Regions from separate parts of the Neorhizobium sp. 05N33 genome, predicted to be linked through region 2. Evidence: riboswitches for the same ligand, from Rfam matches in the RefSeq annotation. Region 2 holds a riboswitch; the other holds the start of a gene.

Region 1 (7,179 bases), on a different contig from region 2:
CGGCGATCTTCATCAGCGTCGATTTGCCGGAACCGTTGCGGCCGACAAGGCAGATGCGGTCGCCCGGCTCTACCTGCATGCCGGCGCCGGCGAGAAGCGGCGCGCCGCCGAAGCTCAGGAAAATATCGTCAAGTTTCAGAATTGGGGGCGCCAACAGTCAGGCTCCTGTAAAGTCGTGGGGGCGGGCAAGGATCATCGCCCTGCCGCTCTTTAGATGGAATTCTACTGGGCCTTCTGCAACGTTCGAGACGGTGCGCGAAGAGCCGAAGGGAAGTGAGAAGTTGTCGAGCGGATACCGTGCGCCGATGATATCGAGCCCTTCCAGGTCGGAAAAACCTATGACCGAAAACAGCGAACCCTTCGGCAGGTCCAGTGTCCTTGTGCCCGGCAGCAGCGGCACGGCCTCCTCGTCACCCGACGTCAGCAGGATATCGAGGTCGCGTTCGGCCAGGCTCATGGCATGAAAGAGGTGCTGAAGCGCATGGTCGCTGCGCTCGCCACCGAGCGCGCCGGCAAGGATCAGCCTCGTCGCGCCGCGTTCGATCGCTTCCGCCGTCGCGATCTCGCCGTCCGTCTCGTTCTTGGTCGGCGGAAAGGCCTGCCGCTCGACCTGCGGGAACTGCGCGATCAGCGCGGCGTCGGAGGAGTCGAAATCACCGACCCAGAGTTCCGGCTTCACGCCGAGTGCTGCCGCATGGCGCATGCCGCTATCTGCCGCGATGAAGCGGCTGCCGGCGATCGTGTCCCGCAAGCGGTCGGTGACGCGCAAGTTGCCGCCGAGCAGAATGGTGAAGGTCGAATGGGTCATGCGCATTGCCCATAGCGCAAAGCCGGTGGAAAGGGAAAGCTGTTGCACCGCCTCGGGCGAGCTTTTAGTTTGCGGCGCGTTCACCGATCGGGATCACGAGATGCAGTTTCAGGGTACAGCGGACTATATTGCCGACAAGGATCTGATGGTGGCCGTCAATGCTGCGATCCGGCTCGAACGTCCGCTGCTGGTGAAAGGCGAGCCCGGCACCGGCAAGACCGAGCTGGCGCGGCAGGTGGCTGCCGCCCTCGGGCTCGATCTGATCGAGTGGAACATCAAGTCCACCACCAAGGCGCAGCAGGGGCTCTACGAATACGATGCCGTCTCGCGGCTGCGCGACAGCCAGCTCGGCGACGAACGCGTCCATGACGTGGCCAACTATATCCGCCGCGGCAAGCTGTGGCAGGCCTTTGCCGCCGACAGGAAGCTCGTCCTATTGATCGACGAGATCGACAAGGCCGACATCGAGTTCCCGAACGACCTGCTGCAGGAACTCGACCGCATGGAATTCCATGTCTACGAGACCGGTGAAATGGTGCGCGCCAAGGTCCGGCCGATCGTCATCATCACCTCCAACAACGAAAAGGAACTGCCGGACGCCTTCCTGCGCCGCTGTTTCTTCCACTATATCCGCTTCCCGGACGTGGATACGCTCGCCCGCATCGTCGAGGTCCATTATCCCGGCATTAAGCAGACGCTGGTGCGCAATGCGCTCACCCAATTCTACGAAATCCGCGAGATGCCGGGGCTGAAGAAGAAGCCCTCGACCTCCGAAGCGCTCGACTGGATCAGGTTGCTGGTCTCCGACGATGTCGATCCGTCGGACCTGCGCGGCGACGTCAAGAACGCGCTGCCGAAGCTGCATGGCGCTCTCCTCAAGAACGAGCAGGACGTGCATCTCTTCGAGCGGATGGCCTTCATGGCGCGGCGGGAGCGCTGAGCGGAAGATTATGCTCCCATTGACGCCGGTCGTAGCAAGGCGTATTTGAACTCCCGAGAATTCGTGGTGATTTGGCCGGCCGGCTTGCAGCCACGTTAAAAAAGTCGCTAAAGGGCCGCGAGAAGATGTCTTCCCACGGACCGGTCGCGATTTATCTTGCCGCCGGTTTTATTTTTGTTGGGTTGAGACATGCCGATCAAGATTCCCGATACGCTGCCCGCATACAGCACCCTCGTTTCCGAGGGCGTCCGGGTGATGACCGAAACCATGGCGGTGCGGCAGGACATTCGTCCGCTGCAGATCGGGCTGCTCAACCTCATGCCGAACAAGATCAAGACCGAGCTGCAGATGGCGCGCCTCGTCGGCGCCTCGCCGCTGCAGGTCGAATTCTCGCTGATCCGCGTCGGCGGCCACAAGGCCAAGAACACGTCGGAGGATCATCTCCTTTCCTTCTATGAAACATGGGAAGAGGTGAAGCACCGCAAGTTCGACGGTTTCATCATCACCGGCGCGCCGATCGAGATGCTTCCCTTCGAGGACGTCACTTATTGGGACGAGATGAGACAAATCCTCGACTGGACCGCGACCAACGTGCATTCGACCATGAATGTCTGCTGGGGCGCGATGGCAGCGATCTACCATTTCCATGGCGTGCCGAAATACGAGCTCAAGGAAAAGGCGTTCGGCGTCTATCGCCACCGCAATCTCGTGCCGTCCTCGATCTATCTCAACGGTTTTTCGGACGATTTTCAGGTTCCGGTATCGCGCTGGACGGAAGTCCGCCGCGCCGACATCGAGAAGAACCCCAACCTCGAAATCTTGATGGAATCCGAGGAAATGGGTATCTGCCTGGTGCACGAGAAGGCCGGCAAGCGGCTCTATATGTTCAACCATGTGGAATACGACTCCACCTCGCTGGCTGACGAGTATTTCCGGGACGTCAATGCCGGCGTACCGATCAGGATGCCGCATAACTACTTCCCGCATAACGACGACACGCTGACGCCCTTGAACCGTTGGCGCAGCCATGCACATCTTCTGTTCGGCAACTGGATCAACGAGATCTACCAGACCACCCCCTATGATCCGGAGAAGATCGGTACTGAGTAGGTTTTCGACGCGATGTTCATTCCCTTCTTCCTTCACCTCAAAGAAGCGAAGATCCCGGTAACACTCCGGGAATTCCTCGACCTTCTGGAAGGGGTGGAAGAAGGGATCGCGGATTTCGATGTCGAGGCCTTCTATTTCCTCGCCCGCACGGCGCTGGTGAAGGACGAGCGGCATATCGACAAGTTCGACCGGGTCTTTTCGTCCTATTTCCGCGGGCTGGAAATGGTCTCCGGGGAGCCTGGCCTGGATGTCGCCAGCATTCCCGAAGAATGGCTGCGCAAACTCACCGAAAAGCATCTGACCGACGAAGAGAAGAAGCTCGTCGAGTCGCTCGGCGGGTTCGAGAAGCTGATGGAGACCCTGCGCCAGCGGCTCGAGGAGCAGAAGGGTCGGCATCAGGGCGGCTCGAAATGGATCGGCACCGGCGGCACGTCACCTTTCGGCGCTTATGGCTATAATCCGGAAGGCGTGCGGATCGGCCAGGACCAGTCCCGCCACCGCCGGGCGGTAAAAGTGTGGGACAAGCGGGAGTTTGCCGATTTCGACGACAAGGTTGAGCTCGGCACCCGCAACATCAAGCTGGCTCTGAAGCGGCTGCGCCGCTGGGTGCGGGAAGGGGCGGTCGAGGAGTTCGATCTGCCGGGCACGATCCGCTCTACGGCCGAGCACGGTTATCTCGACGTCCAGACCCGGCCGGAACGGCGCAACGCGGTGAAGCTGCTGATGTTCTTCGATGTCGGAGGCTCGATGGACGACCATATCCGGGTGGTCGAAGAACTGTTCTCGGCCGCCCGCGCCGAGTTCAAGCATATGGAGCATTTCTACTTCCACAACTGCCTCTATGAAGGCGTGTGGAAGGAAAACGGCCGGTCGGAGCGGACGCCGACGCTCGATCTGATCCGCAGCTATGGCGCCGACTACAAGGTGATCTTCGTAGGCGATGCGTCGATGAGCCCCTACGAGATCACCCATGCGGGCGGTTCGGTGGAGCACTGGAACCAGGAGCCCGGCGAGTCCTGGATGAGGCGCGTCACCGAGCATTTCCGCCGCTGCGTCTGGCTCAATCCGGTGCCGCAGGATCATTGGAGCCATACGACCTCGATCGGCGTCATGCGGCAACTGATGACCGAGCGCATGTTCTCGCTGACGCTCGGTGGATTGGAACAGGCGACGCGCGCGCTCACGCGATAGAGCCTTTTTTCTTCTCCGCGGCGTTGCGGGCCGCCGCCAAATCGCGCAGGTTGCCGCAAACATATCGGTGGAGGAGCCATCTCATGGCGGATCAGAATTTCGAAGTTTTCGGCACCACGGAAAAGGGCGAAACCGTCTATCGTGTCCGGATTTCAGGCGGCGGGCTCACCGCTAACGTCATCACCTGGGGCGCGGTGATCCAGGACCTCAGGCTCGACGGCCATCAGCCGCCGCTTGTGCTCGGTTTCGAGCGGTTTGAGGACTACCTGAACCATTCCCCATATTTCGGCGCGACGCCCGGCCGTTCGTCCAACCGTATCGGCGGTGGCCGTTTCACGCTGGATGGGAAGCAATATCAGCTGGAACTGAACGAACGGGGCGTGACCCATCTCCATGGCGGCTCGGACGGCATCGGCCGCAGCAACTGGACGATCGTCGAGCATGCTGCCGACAAGGTGGTGCTGCGGATCACCGATCCCGATGGCCGTGCCGGTTATCCGGGAAACTGCACGATCACGGCAACCTACCAACTCAAGAATGACGGCGTTCTTTCCGTCGTCTACCAATCCACCACGGATCAGCCGACGCTCGCCAATATCTGTCAGCATACCTATTTCAATCTCGACGGCCGCGAGGATGCGCTCGATCACGACATCATGATTGCCGCCGACCATGTGCTCGTCTTTGACGACAAGCAGGTCCCGACCGGCGAACTGATGGCGGTCGCGGGCACGCCTTTCGACCTGCGCGACATGGGGCCGATGAAGCGGTTCGACGGCGACGCCCAGGTCCTGTTCGATCATAACTTCTGCCTGTCGCCGGAGCGAACGGCCAAGCGTTCCGTGGCTTTGGCGCGCAGCATCCATTCCGGCGTGTCGATGGAAGTTCGCACCACCGAGCCGGGCGTACAGCTCTATGCGGCCTTCAAGCTGTCGCAGATCCCGGCAGAGGGCCTCGATGGACGCCGGTATGGGGCTTTTGCCGGGTTCTGCCTGGAAACCCAGGTCTGGCCGGATGCCATCAATCACGCCAACTTCCCGAATGCGGTGCTGCGGCCGGGCGAGGTGCTGCTGCAGGAAACGGACTATGTCTTTTCAAAGCAATGACGACGGTGGGCGGCGCCGGAGCCCAGCTCACGCCTCCATGTCAAAATAATTCCCGGCGTTCAGACGGGCTTGCTTCGGTCTCCATGTAAAATCGGTGAGTTCAGTTGTAACTCTACCGCGGCGCACGCCGAAGCAAAGTTATTGCTTCTCGTTTTACATTGTGGAACGCAATGGCATTTTGACATTAGTTAAATTTCAACCGATTTCGACATAGTTTTCTTCAGGATTGGCATTGCCGCCCGCCGGGCGGCTGCCCTCTGCTTTTGCAGGGCGCAATTTCGAGGGACATATGAACGAGATCAGCATCAGGAAGCCATTGTCGAGACGGCTTACCTTCTTCGGTTTTGCAGCGGTGCTTTTCGCGAGCGTGGTAATCGGCTGGCTTGCATGGGAACGCCAGTCGAGCATGACCGAGCAGGCGCTGCAGACCGAGCTTGATAACGATCTCGCGGCAATCCAGGACGACATGGCCGCCCAGGGGCGTGCGGCCTCCGCGCTGGCGCTGACGATCGCCTCCCTGCCGGAAACCTCCCCGCTCATTCTTGCCAACGATCGGCAGGGCGTGCTCTCCCGCTTCGCCAGTCTGAAGAGCGTCAAGGACGCGAGCGGGCTTGAAATGATCACCTTCAGCTCCGCAGCGGCCGATGCGGTTGCCCGCGTGCATGATCCGGATGTCTTCGGCGACAATATCAAGGCGCGCCGCAAGATGGTGGCGACTTCACTGAGCGACAAGAAACTGGTGGTCGGCATCGAGACCGGCCGCACCGCCGTCAGCCTGTTTGCAACCGCCCCGGTCGTCACGGACGGCAAGGTCGTCGGCGTGGTGGATGTCGGGCTTAAGCTCGTCGATGCCTATTTCTCCCGTCTGACCAAGAAAGCGAACGCTTATGTCACGCTCTACACCAAGGGCGCCGACAAGTTCGACAAGCAGGCGTCCACCTATGGCGGCAATCCGATCCTGAGCGGCGCTGAGCTTCAGGAGGCCTATGACAAGGGCTCGGTGCGGCGTTATGCCGATATCGGCGGCAAGCACTATGCCGTCGAGGCGGTGCCGCTCCTCGACTTCTCGGGCGCCAAGGTCGGCGTTCTCGAAATCGCCTCTGATATTACGCCGCTGGTCACGGCCAGCGAGACGGCGCTGTGGATGACCGCACTCGGCACCGTCGTCGTTTCGATCCTGTCGCTGATCGGCTTCCTGATCTTTGCCCGCTCGCTCGGAGGCACGGTCCGTCGCTTGACCGTGACAATGACGAAGCTTGCCGGCGGCGATCTCGGCGCCAAGGTGGAAGGCCAGGAGCGCCAGGACGAGATCGGCGCCATGGCGCGTGCCGTCCAGGTCTTCAAGGCATCCGCCGAGGAGAATGTCCGGCTGGAGCAGCAGGCATCTGAGGCCCGCGAGGCGCAGGAACATCAGCGCCAGCGCCAGTCGGCGATCGACAGTGCCAAGGGCGAGGATCTGCGCGCTTTCGTCCATGCGATCGAGGAGGGCTTCAACCGGCTTGCCGGCGGCGATCTGACGGTCCGCATGGACGGTGCCGTCGCCGCAGAATTCGAGCCGATCCGCGCCAAGTTCAACAGTTCGGTCGGCAATCTCGAGGAGGCGATCGGCTCGGTCGTCGGAGCCGTCGGCACGATCCGCGCGGGTCTGCAGGAAATCTCGATCGCCTCCAACGATCTCGCCAAGCGCACGGAACAGCAGGCCGCAAGCCTTGAAGAGACGGTTGCCGCTCTCGGCCAGGTGACCTCGGCCGTCAACGACAGCGCCAGCGGCGCAAGCCGCGCCCAGGGTGTCGCATCGCTTGCGCAGCAGAAGGCCCAGCGCGGCGGTGAGATCGTCGCCAGTGCGGTCGCCGCCATGGCTGCCATCGAAGGCTCGGCCGAGCAGATCAGCCGGATCATCGGCGTGATCGACGACATCGCCTTTCAGACCAACCTTCTCGCCCTCAACGCAGGGGTCGAAGCCGCCCGCGCCGGCGAGGCCGGTCGCGGGTTCGCAGTCGTCGCCCAGGAAGTCCGCGGGCTCG
Region 2 (7,179 bases):
GGCTATTCGTTCCCGCGGTTCTTCGTGAAGATCTTCATGCCGCTGATCGCCTCGGGCATCGGGGTCGCCGCCTTCTTCTGCTTCATGTTTTCCTGGGTGGAACTGCTGCTCGCCCGGACGCTGACGACGACTGCCGCCAAGCCCATTTCCGCCATCATGACGCGCACCGTTTCTGCCTCCGGCATGGACTGGGGCGTGCTGGCAGCGGCCGGCGTGCTGACGATCGTTCCTGGCGCCCTCGTCATCTATTTCGTCCGCAACTACATCGCCAAGGGCTTTGCCCTCGGCCGGGTCTGACAAGGAGGAACCACGCATGAACTTTTCATGGATGGCCTGGACGCTTCCCACGGCGCTGTTCTTTCTGACGATCCTCGCCCTGCTCGTCGGCATGAGCGTCTGGGAATATTTTGCGCCGGGCGGTTCGCCCAGGATCGGCATCCTGCGTTTCGAGACGACGCGGGGAGATCGGCTCTTCATCTCGCTGCTCGGTGCGGCATTCATTCATCTTGCATGGCTGGGGCTGATTGGCCCCAACCTGTGGTGGGCTCTTGCCCTTGCAGTGGTCTACGCCATCGGCGTCTTCCGCTTCGTTTAAGGCAAGCTGAAAAGGTGGCGGGAAAACCGCCGCCCGATACGGAAATTGCAATCGCAAAACTCTGGGAGGATAAAATGCGACGGCATCTTATGACAACGACAGCGGCAATGCTGCTGGCTCTGACCGGTTCCGCCTATGCCGGCATGGATGAGGCAAAGCAATTCCTGGACAAAGAAGTCGGCGAACTCTCGACGCTTTCCCGTGCCGAACAAGAAAAGGAAATGCAGTGGTTCATCGATGCGGCGAAACCTTTTGCCGGCATGGACATCAAGGTCGTTTCCGAAACCCTGACGACGCACGAGTATGAATCGAAGGTTCTGGCGCAAGCCTTTGCCGCAATCACCGGCATCAAGGTCAGCCACGACCTGATCGGCGAAGGCGACGTCGTCGAAAAGCTGCAAACGCAGATGCAGTCGGGCGAGAACATCTACGACGCCTATGTCAACGACTCCGACCTGATCGGCACGCATTGGCGTTATCAGCAGGCCCGCTCGCTCACCGACTGGATGGCGGGAGAAGGCAAGGACGTTACCAATCCCGGCCTCGATCTTGAGGACTTCATCGGCCTCAAGTTCACCACGGCGCCGGACAAGAAACTCTACCAGCTGCCGGACCAGCAGTTCGCGAACCTCTACTGGTTCCGCTACGACTGGTTCAACGACGAGAAGAACAAGGCCGATTTCAAGGCGAAATACGGCTACGATCTCGGTGTTCCGGTGAACTGGTCCGCCTATGAGGACATCGCCGCCTTCTTCACCGGCCGCGAGGTCGGAGGCAAGAAGGTCTATGGTCACATGGACTACGGCAAGAAGGACCCCTCGCTCGGATGGCGCTTCACCGATGCGTGGCTGTCCATGGCGGGCAACGGCGACAAAGGCTTGCCGAACGGCCTGCCCGTCGACGAATGGGGCATCAAGGTCGACGAGAAATCCCGTCCGGTCGGCTCCTGCGTCGCCCGCGGCGGCGATACGAACGGCCCGGCCGCGGTCTACTCCATCCAGAAATACCTCGACTGGCTGAAGGCCTATGCACCGGCCGCCGCCCAGGGCATGACCTTCTCGGAATCCGGACCGGTGCCGGCTCAGGGCGAGATTGCCCAGCAGATGTTCATGTACACGGCCTTCACCGCCGACATGGTCAAGGCAGGCCTGCCTGTCATGAACCAGGACGGCACGCCAAAATGGCGTTTCGCTCCGTCTCCGCACGGGGTCTACTGGAAGGACGGCATGAAGCTCGGCTATCAGGACGTCGGCTCCTGGACGCTGATGAAGTCCACGCCCACCAACCGCGCCAAGGCGGCCTGGCTCTATGCCCAGTTCGTCACCTCGAAGACGGTGGACGTCAAGAAGAGCCATGTCGGCCTGACATTGATCCGCGAGAGCACCATCCGCCACAAGAGCTTCACGGATCGTGCGCCTAAACTCGGTGGTCTGATCGAGTTCTACCGTTCCCCGGCCCGCGTCCAGTGGTCGCCGACCGGCACGAACGTGCCTGACTATCCGAAGCTCGCGCAGCTCTGGTGGCAGGCAATCGGCGATGCGTCGTCGGGCGCCAAGACCGCCCAGGCGGCCATGGACTCGCTTTGCTCCGAGCAGGAAAAGGTCCTGCAGCGCCTGGAGCGCGCCAAGGTCCAGGGCGACATCGGACCGAAGCTCGCCGAGGAACACGATCTCGCATACTGGAACAAGGATGCCGCCGCGAAAGGCAACCTCGCTCCGCAGCTCAAGATCGCAGCCGAGAAGGAAAAGCCCGTTACCGTCAACTACGACGAACTCGTAAAGAGCTGGGCTGACACCAAGAAGTAAGCCGGTTCGCCGGGCGCTCAAGGCGCCCGGCGACCACCGACTGCAAAATGCCTGGCTCGCGTGAAAGCTCCGGTGCTCGCGTAAAGCTCCGGTACACAATCCGATAGGCCCCGCTCGCCTCCGCGCCAGACACGCCTTCGCGAAAATCGCCTCCATGCCTCGGCCATCGACCGTGCCTCCGCGACATGGAGGCTGGTGATGCGTGCTTCCGGCACCACCACCAAGCCACGGGAAAATCGCTGGACGCCTACGGTTAAGACAAAGGGGTAGCTGGAGCGGGTGAAGGGAATCGAACCCTCGTATTCAGCTTGGGAAGCTGCTGCTCTACCATTGAGCTACACCCGCGTCAGATTTCAGACTTCCAACAGACGGCTTCGCCTGTCAAGCCGGAGGTGGGGTCAGGCGCGAAAATGCTTGGACAGTTTCAGGCCCTGGGCCTGATAGTTGGAGCCGAGGCCCGTGCCGTACATGCCTTCCGGCTTGTCCATCATGTGTTCATAGACAAGGCGGCCGACGATCTGGCCATCTTCGAGGATGAAGGGCACCTCGTGGCTGCGCACTTCGAGCACCGCGCGACTGCCGCGCCCCCCCGCCGCCTCGTGGCCGAAGCCCGGATCGAAGAAACCGGCATAATGGACGCGGAACTCGCCGACCAGCGGATCGAAGGGCGTCATCTCGGCGGCATAGAGCGGCGGCACGTGCACCGCTTCGCGCGAGACGAGGATATAGAATTCGTCCGGATCGAGGATCAGTTCGTTGCGGCCGCGGCTGTAAAGCGGCTCCCAGAAATCGAAGATGTCGTGCTGCGCCTTCTTGTCGACGTCGACGACGGCCGTGTGGTGTTTGCCGCGATAACCGATCAGGCCGACGCTATCGCCGGACAGATCGATCGACAGGGCGATGCCGCCGCCCGAGACATTTGGCTTGGCGGATGCGACCAGGGTTTCGTCGTTGTGGAGTTGCACGAGGTCGGGCTCGCTCAGCAGCGCATTGCCGACCCGGAAGCGGATCTGCGACAGACGCGAACCGCGGCGCACCACGATCGGGAAGGTACGAGGCGAGATTTCGAGATAGAGTGGCCCGGAATAACCGGTCGGGATCTTGTCGAACTCCTGCGCGTAATCGGTGATGACGCGGGTGAAGATGTCGAGCCGGCCGGTGGAGCTTTTCGGATTGGCGGAGGCAGACATATTGGCCGGCAGATCGAGCCGTTCCATCAGCGGCACGATGTAGACGCAGCCGGTTTCCAAGACCGCACCTTCGGAAAGGTCGATGACGTGCAGCTTCAGCCGATCGAGCTTATCGGAGACCAGGCTCGTCGGGCCCGGCATGAAGCTGGCGCGGACGCGAAAAGCCTTGGCACTCAAGCGCAGGTCCAGGCTTGCCGGCTGGACCTGGTCCCGGTCCAGCTCACGTTCGGAAATCAGCCGTCCACTGTCGAAAAGCGCCGCGATCGCGCGGTCCGCCAAAATTCCTGTTTCGCGAGCCATCATGTCTCTCTCAAGTTTACGAGGCGACAAAACCAAATGCGAGCCATTGACGCAAGCGGGGCGCGGCGCTATGCCACTCTTATCCCGTGGTGATTTGGCCGGTCGGCTTGCAGCCACGTTAAATAAGTGGCTAAAAAGACCGGGTGCGAAACCGGTCTGCTTATGCGACCGGTTTTTTTGTTCTGAATGGGGAACACGCATGACTAAGAATTGGCGCCCGGCAACTCAACTTGTACACGGCGGCACGCTGCGCTCGCAATATGGCGAAACGTCGGAAGCGATCTTCCTGACCCAAGGTTTCGTCTATGACACCTCGGAAGCGGCGGAAGCCCGCTTCAAGGGCGAGACCGACGGCTTCATCTACGCCCGTTACGGCAGCCCTACCAACGACATGTTCGAAAAGCGTATGTGCATGCTGGAAGGCGCCGAAGATGCGCGCGCCACAGCATCCGGCATGGCTGCCGTTACCGCCGCGATCCTCTGCCAGCTGAAGGCCGGCGACCATATCGTCGCGGCCCGCGCCCTGTTCGGCTCCTGCCGCTGGGTGGTCGAGACGCTGGCTCCGAAATATGGCATCGAATGCACGCTGGTCGACGGCCGCTTCCTCGAAAACTGGGAAAAGGCGATCACGCCGAAGACCAAGGTGTTCTTCCTGGAAAGCCCGACCAACCCGACGCTCGAAGTGGTCGACATTGCCGGTGTCGCCAAGCTCGCCAACCAGATCGGCGCCAAGGTCGTCGTCGACAACGTGTTTGCGACCCCGCTCTACCAGAAGCCGTTGGAACTCGGCGCGCATATCGTCGTCTATTCGGCCACCAAGCATATCGACGGCCAGGGCCGCTGCCTCGGCGGCGTCGTGCTCTCCGATAAGGCCTGGATCGACGAGAACCTGCACGACTATTTCCGCCATACGGGCCCGGCCATGTCGCCGTTCAATGCCTGGACGCTGCTGAAGGGCATCGAAACCCTGCCGCTGCGCGTCAAGCAGCAGACCGAGAGCGCCTCGAAGATCGCCGACTTCCTCGCCGACCAGAAGCAGGTCGCAAAGGTCATTTATCCTGGCCGCAAGGACCATCCGCAGGCCGATATCATCGCCCGGCAGATGAAGGCCGGCTCGACGCTCGTCTGCTTCGAACTAAAGGGCGGCAAGGACGCAGCCTTCAAGCTGCAGAACGCGCTGGAGATCGTCAGGATTTCCAACAATCTCGGCGATTCCAAGAGCCTGATCACCCATCCGGCGACGACGACGCACAAGAACCTGACGGACGAGGCCCGTGCCGAACTCGGCATTTCGCCCGGCACCGTGCGTCTGTCGGCCGGCATCGAGGATACCGACGACCTGATCGAGGATTTCGCGCGGGCGCTTTCAAAGGCCGGCATGTAGCCTTGGCTTTTCGGGGTGGTGGATCGACCAGATATTCACCATCCCGGTTATCCTTAACTTCAACTAATGCCCACACTCGGTTGTTCAAACCGCGAGAATTCTTGACGTTGCGGCGCCTCTGTACAATATCGAACCAAGTTGGATTTGTTGAGGTGTCGCATGTATCGCGCCCGGACAAGAGATATCGATGTCGCCGTCGAGCCCTATTATCTGGAGGAGCAATCCAATCCGGAAGAGAGCCGTTATGTCTGGGGCTATCGTATCGTCATCGAAAACCATTCGACGCTCACTGTGCAGCTCGTGCATCGCTACTGGAACATTACCGACCAGAACGGAATCGTCGACGAAGTGGACGGGCCTGGTGTCATCGGTGAACAGCCGCGGCTGAAGCCCGGCGACAGCTACGAGTATTCTTCAGGATGTCCGCTCGACACCCCGTCCGGCCTGATGTTCGGCCACTACGACATGCAGACCGACGACGGCGAAACCTTCGAGGTGACGATCCCGGCTTTCTCGCTGGATTCACCAGGCCTGATGCGCGTCCTCAACTAGACCGCGCTGCCGACAACCTACAGGTTATGGGTGGCGGCGGTTTTTCTATTTGTTACCCCTTTCCTCCTGCGGCATCTTGGCACCGTCAAACGGTCTTTGGGAGGAGTACTTGATGGCACGTTCCGCTTTGCCGGTCATTCTGCTGGCGTCCTGCGCGTTCACGACGCTTACGGCCTTTACGCCGGCGCTCGCACAAAACAAAAGCAGTTTCATCGACCAGAAGGACCGGCCGGATTTCGCTTCCGCCACGGTCTCGCCGCAGATCGCCTGCGGTATGTTGAACAGCCAATCCTTTGCCGAGGTCGCGACGCTGAAAGCCACGCATGTCGCGGGTGTCGGTAACGTGCCAGGCCATTGCCAGGTGACGGGCTATATCCGGCCGCAGGTCCGTTTCGAAATCACCCTTCCGGACAACTGGAACCGCCGGCTCTACATGTTCGGCAATGGCGGATATGCCGGCGAAGACCTTGCCGCAGCGTCGCGGATCACCACCCGCAATGCCGCACTTACGAAAGGCTTTCTCACCGTCCAGCAGAATACCGGCCATGATGCGGTCACCTATAAGCTCGGGGATTTTGCACAGGACCTCGGCCTCTTGATCGACTACGGTTCACGAGCCGTGCATGTGACGGTCGACACGGCCAAGGCGATCGCCGCGCGCTATTATGACCGGCATCCCTCCTTCTCCTATTGGGACGGCTGCTCGACCGGCGGACGCCAGGGGCTGATGGCGGCGCAACGCTATCCGGGCGATTTCGATGGCATTCTCGCTGGAGCGCCGGTCCTCGATCTCACCAATACGCAGATCTGGGGCGTCTGGAATGCGCGAGCGCTCCTCAAGGCGCCGATCAGCCGCGCCCAGCTTCCGGTGCTCGCCAAGGCGGTTATGGACAAATGCGATGCGATCGACGGTGCCAAGGATGGGCTGATCGCCGATCCGCGCCAATGCAATTTCGATCCGGCCAAGGACCTGAAGACCTGCGAGGCCGGCGGTTCGGACTGCTTCACGCCTGCGCAGGTGGACACGCTGAAGGCGCTGGCGGGCGGTGTGAAGATCAAGGGAGAGACGATTTTCCCCGGCGTGCAGTTCGGCACCGAGGGTGTCGATCCGAGCGGGGTCAGCGGCTGGGACATGTGGATGGTGTCCGAACAGGGACCAAGCCGGCAGCTGGCCTATGGCGAGACCTTCGTCAAGAACATGGCGATGCTGCCCGCCTCCGGAAAGGCGATCGACTGGAAAACCTTCGACTTCGATGCCGAATATCCGAAGATCGGCGCGATCCGAGAGATCGTCGACGCGACCAATCCCGACCTCAGCGAGTTCCAAAAACGCGGCGGGCGGATGATCACCTA

What was found. Region 2 has a riboswitch for S-adenosylmethionine ahead of AC1DLT_RS05940 (O-succinylhomoserine sulfhydrylase). Riboswitches for the same ligand answer to the same signal wherever they lie in the genome.
Region 1: it holds a riboswitch for S-adenosylmethionine, as region 2 does, so the genes downstream of both, metA (homoserine O-acetyltransferase MetA) here and AC1DLT_RS05940 (O-succinylhomoserine sulfhydrylase) in region 2, are expected to answer to the same signal.

Annotation. Positions count from the first base shown of each region.
Region 1 covers NZ_JBFTNK010000005.1:170,648-177,826, forward strand. Annotated here, with positions in the region: gene AC1DLT_RS15610 (ABC-F family ATP-binding cassette domain-containing protein) at 1-154, opposite strand, end outside; gene AC1DLT_RS15615 (thiamine diphosphokinase) at 158-814, opposite strand; gene AC1DLT_RS15620 (AAA family ATPase) at 909-1,748, shown strand; SAM riboswitch at 1,802-1,879, shown strand; gene metA (homoserine O-acetyltransferase MetA) at 1,938-2,858, shown strand; gene AC1DLT_RS15630 (vWA domain-containing protein) at 2,871-4,049, shown strand; gene AC1DLT_RS15635 (aldose epimerase family protein) at 4,133-5,155, shown strand; gene AC1DLT_RS15640 (methyl-accepting chemotaxis protein) at 5,445-7,179, shown strand, end outside.
Region 2 covers NZ_JBFTNK010000002.1:339,918-347,096, forward strand. Annotated here, with positions in the region: gene AC1DLT_RS05915 (carbohydrate ABC transporter permease) at 1-297, shown strand, start outside; gene AC1DLT_RS05920 (DUF2160 domain-containing protein) at 314-595, shown strand; gene AC1DLT_RS05925 (ABC transporter substrate-binding protein) at 670-2,400, shown strand; tRNA gene AC1DLT_RS05930 (tRNA-Gly) at 2,672-2,745, opposite strand; gene AC1DLT_RS05935 (2'-deoxycytidine 5'-triphosphate deaminase) at 2,799-3,893, opposite strand; SAM riboswitch at 3,967-4,045, shown strand; gene AC1DLT_RS05940 (O-succinylhomoserine sulfhydrylase) at 4,090-5,274, shown strand; gene apaG (Co2+/Mg2+ efflux protein ApaG) at 5,434-5,826, shown strand; gene AC1DLT_RS05950 (tannase/feruloyl esterase family alpha/beta hydrolase) at 5,939-7,179, shown strand, end outside.